2 regions of the Pectobacterium artocarpous genome follow, and region 2 is predicted to be linked to the other one. Evidence: predicted binding sites of a transcription regulator. Region 2 holds the regulator's gene; the other holds the start of a gene.
The links. Region 2 encodes PurR, which represses purine synthesis genes. Its sites were predicted from a motif close to CANGCAAACGTTTGCNTG; they were not measured.

Region 1 (5,914 bases), on a different contig from region 2:
GATTGAGAATATGGTCAGCATTAATACTGCCCAGCACCACCAGCTTACCCGTTTTCATTATGTCGAATCCCGCTACGTTAATAATGCGCCACCACAAACGGGTGGCGCGAGCCCTGCTTTATTTCTTTGATTATTTTGCTACCAACTTCAGGTCAACCGGAATGATGGCCTGCGTTTTTTCACCTTTCAGCACTTTCGCTGCGGTCTCGATACCAATCACACCGATCTGATCGGGACGCTGAGCAACGGTTGCCGCCAGCTTGCCTGACTCAACAGCCTTCACACCATCCTGAGTACCGTCAAAACCGACAACCAGTACATCGGTTTTACCCGCCGTTTGCAGCGCACGCAGTGCACCCAGCGCCATTTCATCGTTCTGGGCAAATACAGCCTGAACATCTGGGTGTGCGGTCAGCAGGTTCTGCATCACATTCAGCCCTTTCGTACGATCGAAATCAGCAGGCTGGCTGGCCAGCATCGCGAATTTATTTTTCTCAGCAGATTTCATGAAGCCCGCACCACGCTCGCGCGCGGCAGACGTTCCGGCGATCCCTTCCAACTGAATCACCTTGGCACCTTCACCCAATTTCTTGGCAATGAAGTCACCAGCAACTTTACCACCGAAGGCGTTATCAGAAGCAACGTGGCTCACAACTTCACCACTGCTGGCAACGCGGTCCAACGTGATAACCGGGATCTTGGCCTGGTTGGCCATTTTGATCGCATTACCGACCGCATCAGAATCAGTTGGGTTGATCAGCAGAACTTTGGTGCCACGTACCGTCAAATCCTGAACATTAGCCAGTTCTTTGGCTGGGTTATTTTGGGAATCCAAGACAATCAGTTCGTAACCCAGTTTGTCGGCTTCTTTCTGTGCCCCCTCTTTCATTGAAACAAAGAACGGGTTATTCAGCGTAGACACCACCAGAGCAACCGTATCTTTGGCCAACGCATTAGCACTGACAGTCGCGCTCAGCGCAACAGCGGAAACCAGAGTAGCCAGCTTTTTCATATTCATAACGCAATTCCTGTGTGAATGAAGGTTATTTACTGCTTTTGTTATCTACCAGAACCGCCAGCAAGATGACGACGGCTTTAACGATCATTTGGTAGTAAGAAGAAACACCTAATAAATTCAGTCCGTTGTTGAGGAAGCCAAGGATGAGTGCGCCGATCAACGTGCCAACGATACGCCCTTTGCCTCCAGCCAGACTGGTGCCGCCCAATACTACAGCCGCGATAGCATCCAGCTCATATCCAGTCCCCGCAGTAGGCTGTGCAGAGGACAAACGTGCGACTTCGATGATTCCCGCCAAGGCAGACAGCAGCCCACAGAGGGAGTAGACAATGATCTTGATTTTATCAACGCTGATACCGGACAAACGGGTGGCGGATTCGTTGCCGCCTAACGCATAGATATAGCGTCCCAGGCGAGTATGGTGCAGCATGTACCAGGCCGCCGCGAACACGATAGCCATGATCCAGATTGGTGTCGGAATCCCCAGTGGGCGGCCGATACCAAACCAGCCAAACGCATCTGCTACATCCGAAAAGCCGGTATTAATCGGGCTGCCGTTGGTATAGACCATCGTCACGCCGCGCAGCAACAGCATCATGACCAGCGTAGCGATAAACGCTTGCACTTTACCTTTGGAAACAATAATCCCTGTGCCTGCACCTATCAGCGCCCCCAGCGCCAATGCGCCAAATACCGCCACCAGAGCGTTGACCTCAAGCCCGACGATGGAAGCCGCGACAGCACCGGTCAGCGCCAGCAGCGAGCCTACCGACAAATCGATGCCCGAGGTCAGAATTACCAGCGTCATGCCAACCGCCATGATAGCGTTCACTGACGTCTGCTGAAGAATATTGAACAGGTTGTTCAGAGTGAAAAAGTTAGGGCTCATGGCGGAAACAATCGCAATAAGGATTAGGAGCGCAATCAGCGATTTCTGCTCCAGTAACCACTCTTTGCTGAACCAGCGTTTTGCCGTGATAGATTGAGAACTCATGTCTGACTTACTCCTGCTTTGCGCCGTATTGCTTACCAACGGCCGCAGCCATCAGTACTTCCTGGGTTGCTTGTTCAATCGGGAAATCACCGCTCAAGCGCCCTTCATGCATCACAATGATGCGATCGCTCATTCCCAATACTTCGGGCATTTCGGATGACACCAAAATGATGCTCAGCCCTTCTTCTTTGAATTGGTTGATTAACTGATAAATTTCTTTCTTCGCCCCGACATCGACGCCACGCGTCGGTTCATCGAGGATCAATACGTTGGGGCGCGTCATCAGGCCGCGAGCAATCGCCACTTTCTGCTGATTACCGCCGGAAAGCAGGCCGATTGGCTGCTCCATTGACGGCGTTTTAACGTTGAACAGGCGAATAAAGTCAGCGACCGTTAATTGCTCTTCAGCGTGCTTGAGACGACCGCCTGCATGGCTGAAATAGCGCAATGCCGTTAACGACATGTTTTCTTTTACCGACATGCCCAACACCAGGCCATCACGCTTACGGTCTTCCGAAATGTAAACGATACCGTTCGCCAAACCGTCCTGCGGTTTACGGGTCACGACGTCGCGGCCATCCAGCGTCACATTACCGCCAGTACGCGGTAGAGCACCGTAGAGGATCTTCATCAACTCGGTACGACCCGCGCCCATCAGCCCCGCCACGCCGAGGATTTCACCTTTTCGCACCGTAAAATTGACGCTGTCGACCCCCGGACCGGACAGGTTTTGTACCTTAAGGCGGACCGCTCCCGGCGCTTTACTCGAACGCGGATACTGATCTTCCAACTTGCGGCCCACCATCATTTCAATCAGCGTATCTTCCTGTAAGTCACTGACTGGGCGCTCGCCAATAAACTGACCATCGCGCAAGACAGTAATGTCGTCGCAGATTTCAAAGATTTCTTTCAGGCGGTGGGAAATATAGACAATGCCGCATCCCTGGGATTGCAGCTCGTTAATCACGCTGAATAGCGAAGCCGTTTCGGTATCCGTCAGAGCATCAGTGGGTTCATCCATGATGATGACTTTCGATTCAAAGCTCAGCACCTTGGCAATTTCCACCATTTGCTGATCGCCAATCGATAAATCCCCGACCATACGGTGGCTGTCGTAGCGCAGATTAAGGCGCTTCAGCAGCTTGTCGGCTTCCGCATACATCTTATTCCAGTCGAGGCTGCCAAAGCGGTTGGTAAATTCACGTCCGAGAAAGATATTCTCAGCAATCGTGAGCTGGGGAATCAGGTTAAGTTCCTGATGGATGATACCGATACCTGCTTCCTGGGACGCTTTCGGCCCGTTGAAATTCACCTCCTGCCCCAGAAAATGAATGCTACCGGCATCTTTACGGTAGATCCCGGTCAGGACTTTCATCATGGTGGACTTGCCCGCACCGTTCTCGCCCACCAGCGCCATCACTTTCCCCGGATAGACGTTGAGCGCCGCACCGGACAGCGCTTTAACGCCAGGAAAAGATTTCGTGATGCCTTGCAGTTGCAGTAAAGGTTGCATGGATACCTCAGAACGTTACGCCAGCACACAGGATGACATTGGCATACGGAGAGCACTCTCCGCTGCGAATGATGGCCCGGCTTTTGCCGCTTTGGGTTTTGAATTCTTCATGGCTGACATAGTGCAATGCAATTGAGTTTCCCTGGCGTTGTTCAAGTTGCTTCAATTGATCGAGTAATGCGTCATGGACTGCGGGGTTCTTCTCAATGATCTCTTCCGCCAGAATAGCGGCCTCAACCTGCATTTCACTGGTGATCACACTCACCACCTGCAAAAACGTCGGCACGTTATGCGTCAACGCCAGATCGATACGCGTCGTCGTTTCAGGAATCGGTAAACCCGCATCACCAATAGCAAGGCTATCGGTATGGCCCAGCCGAGCAATCACGGAAGAAATATCTGCGTTCAATAGTGCTGCTTTTTTCATCTTCTCACCCCACCAGCGAAACGTTTCGCTGGTGACATTCTAGGAAAAGAAGAGGGAAAGGCAACGAAGAGATAAAAAAAGTGTGATCAGTATCGAAACGTTTCGCTAACAAAAAAATAAAGAGAACAAGAGGCGTTTATAGAAGAGAGAGAAATGGCGGGCAAAAGCCCGCCAATAGGGAATTGAGGATAACGATTTAGAGTTTACGAATCTGCTTCACATCCAGTTCGACGGAATTGAAGTCTTTATCCAGTTCCCCCTGAATTTCCACTTTATCGGTGGGTGAAATCATCTGGCCATTCCAGCGCTTGTGATCGATCTCGACTTCCATCGTGCCTGTCGAATCGCGGAACAGATAGTTCTCATCACCGATTCGTTTTTCAATATTGCCGCTCAGCGTAACCCAACTGTCGTCACGCAGATCTTTAGCCTTATCTACCGTCGTGAGGGAATTCTGTGGATCGATGAACCCCCCTTTATGTGTGCCAACCGCTGGCGTTTCAGGGTTGACGAAACCACCGCCGCTTTGTGCGGCAAATACCGGAGCAGAAACCAGAGCGGTAATGGCAAGTAACGCAGCTGCTTTTTTCATATTTACCTTCCTTATCTTGTCTGTCGTTTCACAGTCAACGATTTCGCAGTCAACCTGCGGGAGTAATCGGTCTTCGGGAAGGATTAAAACAAACCGTTCTTAACAGAATCTTAAGGAATCAGCGTCTGCATTTTTATTTTTTTATATTGCCGAAATCGCCCGATTTCAGCGATTTGTCCTGTACACGCAGCCCCCCGATTTCGTATAAAACCGGAAAAGGCGCAAACGCGACAGCGACACATTCCCTGTGAGGCAGCCATGAGAATATTGTTAATCGAAGACGATCGCCTGATTGGCGATGGCCTGAAAGCAGGCTTAATCAAACTGGGTTTTAATATTGACTGGTTTACGGAAGGCAAAGCGGGCGCCGCTGCCTTGAAAGCCGCGCCCTATGATGTGGTTGTGCTCGATCTCAGCCTGCCGGGTATGGACGGAATGGATATCCTGCGCCAGTGGCGTCAGGCTGGGCATGACGAACCGGTGCTGATTCTGACCGCTCGGGATGCGCTGGAACAGCGTGTGGAAGGGCTCCAGCAGGGTGCCGATGATTATTTATGTAAGCCCTTTGCACTGGCGGAAGTTGCCGCTCGTCTTCAGGCGCTAATTCGCCGCCGTCACGGCCAACTCCAGCCCACATTAACGCACGGTGCGGTTTCCCTTGAATCGGGCTCACGGACCGTCACGCTTAACAATGAGCCGTTGATACTAAAATCCCGTGAACTGGCGCTGCTGGAACTGTTTTTACTCAACCCGAACCGTGTGCTCACGCGCGCCCAGTTGGAAGAAAAGCTCTACGGGTGGGACGATGATGTCTCCAGCAATGCAGTAGAAGTGCACATCCACCACCTGCGCAAAAAGCTGGGCAGCGGGTTTATCCGTACCGTGCATGGCGTTGGCTATATTCTGGGAGATGCACCATGAACCTACTCAGCCTGCGCTTACGCCTGATTACCGGTTTTTCGCTGCTGACGCTGATTTGCTGGGGCGTAGCCAGTCTGCTGGCGTGGTATCAAACGCGCCATAACATCAATGAGCTATTTGATACCCAGCAAATGCTGTTTGCCAAACGTCTGGCCACCATGAATCCCGATGAGTTGCAAATCCAACCGGTTTCTCTACCCAAAACCAAGAGTTTGGTGCATAAGAACCGCGGTAAACAGGAAGATGATGCGCTGGCCTTCGCTATTTTTACCCGCGACGGGAAAATGGTGCTGAACGACGGCGAGAACGGCAAAGATTTCATTTTTGACTATCAGCGCAACGGCTTCACCGATGGCAAATTACGCGATGATGACGAGGACTGGCGCATCGTCTGGCTAACCACGGCGGATAATCGCTACGCGATTGCGGTTGGGCAAGAATGGGAATAC
Region 2 (5,914 bases):
TTTCATGATGGCGGCAGCGGAGCGCTGTAGCCTGAAACGCAACCCGTTTCATCCTTTCGCCACCTTCGATACCGCGGCACTCAGCGGGCTGGTGTTAGGACAAACCGTCCTTGCTAAGGCCTGTATTACCGCGGGTATTGCATTTGACTCCAGCCAGGCACATTCCGCACTGTATGACACCAACCAAACGGCCTTGTTGTTCTGTGAGTTGGTTAATCGCTGGAAACGTCTGGGCGGGTGGCCGATTGCGCAGGAAGAACATGTGCTGGAAGACGCGTCAGTTGAAGACTGAAAAGACGGGAAAATCAGAGATAAAAGAACGGGTGCCATAAGGCACCCGCTGGAAGGATTTACGCTCGCATGGTAATGACATGTGGCATCGTCATTACATCAAAAGAACGCATCACTCTTGATCGGCCTGCTGCGCTTTGTACTTGTCGGCCGTTTCTTTGATCAGCGGTTGCAGTTCACCACGCTGGAACATTTCAACTACGATATCACAACCGCCAATCAGCTCGCCGTCAACCCACAACTGCGGGAATGTCGGCCAATTCGCATATTTCGGCAGCTCAGCGCGAATATCCGGATTCTGTAAAATATCAACATACGCAAAACGCTCGCCGCATGCAGACAACGCCTGAACCGTCTGTGCGGAAAAACCACAGCTTGGCAATTTAGGGGAGCCTTTCATGTACAGCAGAATCGGGTTTTCAGCAATTTGGCGCTGAATTTTTTCAATTGTCGGTGTCGTCATCTTCTTGCTTCCTTAAACCTATAGGATGGCTAACGTCCAAAACGCTAGCCATGAGCCGCCGTCAGAGGTACTACGACAGCGACATTGACTCAGTGATATTGTACCGATGCCACCAGCCACAAAAAAACGCCATTTTTTGTAGGGGTATTTTCCCTGCACGTTATTCGCCATTGATGAAATCAACGCCAGAACGCGTTGATAAATCAATCGAAAAAACAACTATTAATGTTTTTTCACTATTCTGTATGAATAAAGCGGCCATGCCCACTTTTTTATGCCGCCGTTTTCAGGAATACTGTGCGGATTGAGCGAGTTAAGGATTATGTTCGGTTACTTTTATCATGCGCTTGTTTATTACTCTTTTTATATTATTTTTCAGCAATCTATCCCTGAACGTCGTTCAGGCTGCGCCGCATACCCCACATTCTGCGCTAAAGAAAAGCACCGTTGAAGAAACCAATAAGAAAAGCCGTCAAACAAAGGGTAATGCGAAATCACCGACACCAATCAAAAGCAAAAAACCAGAACCTACCGCTGCCATTACGAAAACCACCCCCCGCAGCGCGAACAAATCAACAGAAAAAAAGCTGTCACGGACGCAAAGCAGCACACCCGCACTAGTGAAAAAAAACCTCAAAAAGCTGAAGCCTGAAAAACAGAAGCAGACAACCGCACAGGTCAGAGTCAAAACCGGGCTGAAGAAGACGGCGCTTAAGACAAAAGCGGAGAAAGATCCGGCCCCTAGAGAAAAAGGCATGGCGCTGAGTGCGGCGCATAAAAAGCGTTATCAGCATGCCAAAACGACAGCAATGAATAAGTTGATGAGCCAGATAGGCAAGCCTTACCACTGGGGTGGCTCATCTCCCTTTACCGGATTCGACTGTAGCGGACTGGTCTATTATGCGTACAAAGATGTCGTTAAGATCCAGATTCCACGTACCGCTAACGAAATGTATCATCTGCATGATGCCGCTCCGATTAAAAAGAGCGAGCTGGAAAGCGGCGATTTGGTCTTCTTCCGTATCAATAATCGCGGCGCAGCCGATCACGTCGGGGTTTATCTGGGAGAAGGGAAGTTTATCCAGTCGCCGCGTACAGGTTCAGATATTCGTATCAGCAAGTTGAGTGAAGATTATTGGCAGGAGCACTACGTTGGCGCGCGTCGCGTGGTAACACCACAGACGATTCGTTGAGAAACAGATTACATAAATCGATTCAGACACATTTTATGCAATATAAACGTGTCTGATATACCAAAACCACACAGAAGCATCGTTCGGTTAGTTCAGCACCGCAACAAAACTGAACACAATGATCATCGCCAGTGCGCCAACCGTTGTCAGCAAAGACATCTTTAGATCTGTATTCATAAACCACTCCTTATTAACGAACAAATTTTACCTGAAAGAGGAAACCGCCCTTTACAGCGAACCCATTCAGGCGCTTAAATCCACAAACAATAGGGTTATTACGATTCTTTCATAATTTCAGTGAAAAATCTCGGACGAATGCATCACTAATAGTATAAATTAGCCCTTTCACTTTCATGATAAATCGGACACAATCCGCTGTTTATGAAAGCGCTGCGTATCGGTCGAAAAACGTCAAGCCTGATCCCTTCGGTATAACATTCGGCATTCTCCTTCTGAAATCCTGTTTTTTAGCTTAGAAGAAGAACTTTAAACGCAGGCAAACGATTAACAATATACTTACGTCTGTAACAGGTAAGTTCAGGAGTCATTTTTAGATGGCAACGATTAAAGATGTGGCAAAACGTGCTGGCGTTTCCACCACAACCGTATCGCACGTGATCAATAAAACACGTTTCGTCGCCGAAGAGACTAAGGCAGCCGTCAGGGCGGCAATCAAAGAATTACACTATTCGCCCAGCGCCGTCGCCCGCAGCCTCAAAGTTAATCACACTAAATCAATCGGTTTGCTGGCCACATCCAGCGAAGCCCCCTATTTCGCCGAGATCATCGAAGCCGTCGAAAACAGCTGCTATGCCAAAGGCTACACGCTGGTGCTGTGTAATTCGCATAACGACATCGGTAAGCAGCGCGCTTATCTCTCCATGCTGGCGCAAAAACGCGTGGACGGTCTCCTGGTGATGTGCGCCGAATATCCACCAGAGCTGTTGGCGATGCTGGAAGATTACCGCAGCATTCCGATGGTCGTGATGGACTGGGGACAGATACACAGCGATTTTACCGATACGATTATCGATAACGCCTTTGAAGGCGGTTATATGGCAGGCCGCTACCTGATCGAACGCGGTCATCGGGATATCGGTGCCATCCCCGGCATTCAGGAACGCAACACCGGCAGCGGGCGCTACCTCGGCTTTTTAAAAGCCTTGAAGGAAGCAGACATTACTGTACGCGAAGAGTGGGTGGTTCAGGGCGATTTCGAGCCGGAATCCGGTTATAAAGCCATGCATCAGATTCTCGCGCAGAAACAGCGACCAACGGCCGTATTCTGCGGCGGCGATATCATGGCGATGGGCGCTATCTGTGCGGCAGACGAACTGGGTCTACGCGTGCCGCAGGATATTTCGGTGATCGGTTATGACAACGTGCGCCACGCGCGTTTCTTTACGCCGGCGCTGACCACCATTCATCAGCCCAAAGAGCGACTAGGTCAATCCGCCTTCGCGATGTTGCTGGATCGTATTACCAGTAAGCGGGAAGATGCGCACGTCATTGAAGTCCATCCGACGTTAATTGAGCGACGCTCTGTGGCAGACGGCCCTTACCTCGACTATCGCCGCTAAACGCGGCGACACGATACAGACAACTTTCTTATTCCAGCCAGTTCTCCTTTATGCTTCAGCCAATTTTCTTGTATGCTGGCTGAAGTCGTTCTAAATTAAATACCGCGTTTCATTTTCTCTGGTGACAACCGATACGTCGGCTGCGATAAGTGCTGTCCAGGTATGTTTTACGATACTTTTACACGTGAAAAGTTAAGGAGACATGATGGGTTTACCTTATACAGAAGAATGGGATAACGATATCGCTCCCTGGTTCCACATCGTGCAGGACATGTTGGATGCAGCGGATATCACCATAAACGGCCCTCGCCCTTTTGACATCCACGTAACCCATCCCGGCTTTTTTAAACGTATTCTGCGTGAAGGAGCGCTGGGATTGGGAGAAAGTTACATGGACGGATGGTGGGAATGTGAACGACTTGATATGTTTTCCCATCGCGTCCTGCGTGCGGGGCTGGAGGCGAAACTGCCCCGCCGTCTGCACGATCTTACGCGAGTAGCCCTTTCTCGTGTCATGAATCCGCAATCCCGCAGACGCGCTCAGATTGTTGGCAAAGCGCATTACGATTTAGGCAATGACCTCTTTACCCTGATACTGGATCCTTACATGCAATACTCCTGTGCTTACTGGAAACAAGCACAGACGCTGGAACAGGCACAGGAAGATAAACTCGCCATGATTTGCGAAAAGCTTCAGTTAAAATCGGGAATGACGTTGCTGGATATTGGCTGCGGCTGGGGAGGACTTGCAGAATTCGCAGCTCGCCACTACGGTGTGTCGGTTTATGGTGTCACCATTTCCAGAGAGCAGCAGATGCTGGCACAACAGCGTTGTCAGAATCTGAATGTCACGATTGATCTACAGGATTACCGCGATCTCGATCGGCAATTCGACCGCGTGGTGTCGGTAGGCATGTTTGAACACGTCGGGCCACGCAACTATGATCGCTATTTTCGCGTCGTACGGCGTAACCTAAAGCCTAACGGGCTGTTTCTGCTGCATACCATCGGAGCCAATAAGACCGATCCACATGTCGATCCCTGGATTCATAAATACATCTTCCCCAACGGCTGCATTCCCTCTATACAACATATTGCACAGGCAAGTGAGCCTTATCTGGTGATGGAGGACTGGCACAATTTCGGGGCCGATTACGATCGTACATTAATGGCGTGGCATACGCGCTTTCAGCAAAGTTGGCCACAGCTTTCCACTCACTATCCTGCCCGCTTCCGCCGGATGTTCAGCTACTACCTTAACCTCTGTGCCGGTGCCTTCAGAGCAAGAACGCTCCAACTCTGGCAAGTGTTGTTCAGCCTGGAGGGAATCGAAGGGGGAATACGCGTCTCACGCTGACAGAAAAGAAAAAACCGGACGAGGCTGTTCGTCCGGCTTACGAGAACAGGCAACGCAGAAATTACTCTTCTTTGCCCAAGTCGCTCACCTGCTTGCTCGCCAACACGCGCTCAACCGTATCCACCACAGCCTGGGTCTGCGGATCGATTTCAATATTAATGCGATGTCCCAGACGTTTCCGTCCCAGCGTAGTGCGATTCAGCGTTTCGGGAATTAAATGCACGCAGAAACGCCCACGCGTCACTTCCCCTACCGTCAGGCTGATACCATCAATCCCGACGAAGCCTTTATGCAGCACGTATTTCATCAGCGCTTCATCTGCCAGACGGAACCAAATCTGATGGTTATTCTCTGAAACCTGAATCTTCACCACTTCCGCCGTACACATAATATGGCCCGACATGACGTGTCCACCGATCTCGTCACCAAACTTCGCGGCACGCTCAATATTCACGACATCGCCTTCATGAATATCGCCCAGATTCGTTAATCGCAGTGTTTCTTTCATGAGATCGAAGCTGACGCGATCGCCGTCAATGGCGGTTACCGTCAGGCAGCAGCCATTGTGCGCCACCGAGGCACCGGGTACAAGTCCAGGCAGCAGATCGTGCGGGAGTTGGACAACGTGCGTGCGAAAGTTGGATTTTTCTTCAATCGACACCACTGGCGCGGTGCCCTGAACAATACCGGTAAACATACGGTTTGCCTCTTAAAAACAAAGAAATGATTTTGTGCAGTGTGCCCGATATTTAGCTGAAAACCAAACCGGAATACCGCACACCACATTGCTATCGGAACCGTAGCGTAACAAAAAGAATATATTCTCTTCCATGCTGGTTTACTTTCGTTAAGTCGTTACAATGATCCTCTCTTTATCCCGATCTGTTTCTTATATCTGAGTTATTTATTCCGCCGTCAAGTCATTCAAGGAAGGTATCCGTGCAACAGTATCTGACAGAAGCGCGTAAATTATCGGCGCTTGCTGTTCCTGTCATTATTGCGCAAGTGTCTCAAACATCAATGGGCGTCG

Region 1: a site for PurR is predicted at 3,966-3,983, ahead of rbsD (D-ribose pyranase). Genes of this name have one in related genera too.

The regions. Positions count from the first base shown of each region.
Region 1 is NZ_JBJXVK010000012.1:115,631-121,544, reverse strand. It holds gene rbsK (ribokinase) at 1-58, opposite strand, end outside; gene rbsB (ribose ABC transporter substrate-binding protein RbsB) at 131-1,018, opposite strand; gene rbsC (ribose ABC transporter permease) at 1,044-2,012, opposite strand; gene rbsA (ribose ABC transporter ATP-binding protein RbsA) at 2,020-3,525, opposite strand; gene rbsD (D-ribose pyranase) at 3,533-3,952, opposite strand; gene ACKQAD_RS09925 (YgiW/YdeI family stress tolerance OB fold protein) at 4,149-4,544, opposite strand; gene qseB (quorum sensing response regulator transcription factor QseB) at 4,803-5,465, shown strand; gene qseC (quorum sensing histidine kinase QseC) at 5,462-5,914, shown strand, end outside.
Region 2 is NZ_JBJXVK010000001.1:55,915-61,828, reverse strand. It holds gene rnt (ribonuclease T) at 1-292, shown strand, start outside; gene ACKQAD_RS00275 (Grx4 family monothiol glutaredoxin) at 404-754, opposite strand; gene ACKQAD_RS00270 (C40 family peptidase) at 1,096-1,947, shown strand; gene cydH (cytochrome bd-I oxidase subunit CydH) at 2,035-2,124, opposite strand; gene purR (HTH-type transcriptional repressor PurR) at 2,502-3,527, shown strand; gene cfa (cyclopropane fatty acyl phospholipid synthase) at 3,733-4,884, shown strand; gene ACKQAD_RS00250 (riboflavin synthase subunit alpha) at 4,946-5,581, opposite strand; gene ACKQAD_RS00245 (MATE family efflux transporter) at 5,824-5,914, shown strand, end outside.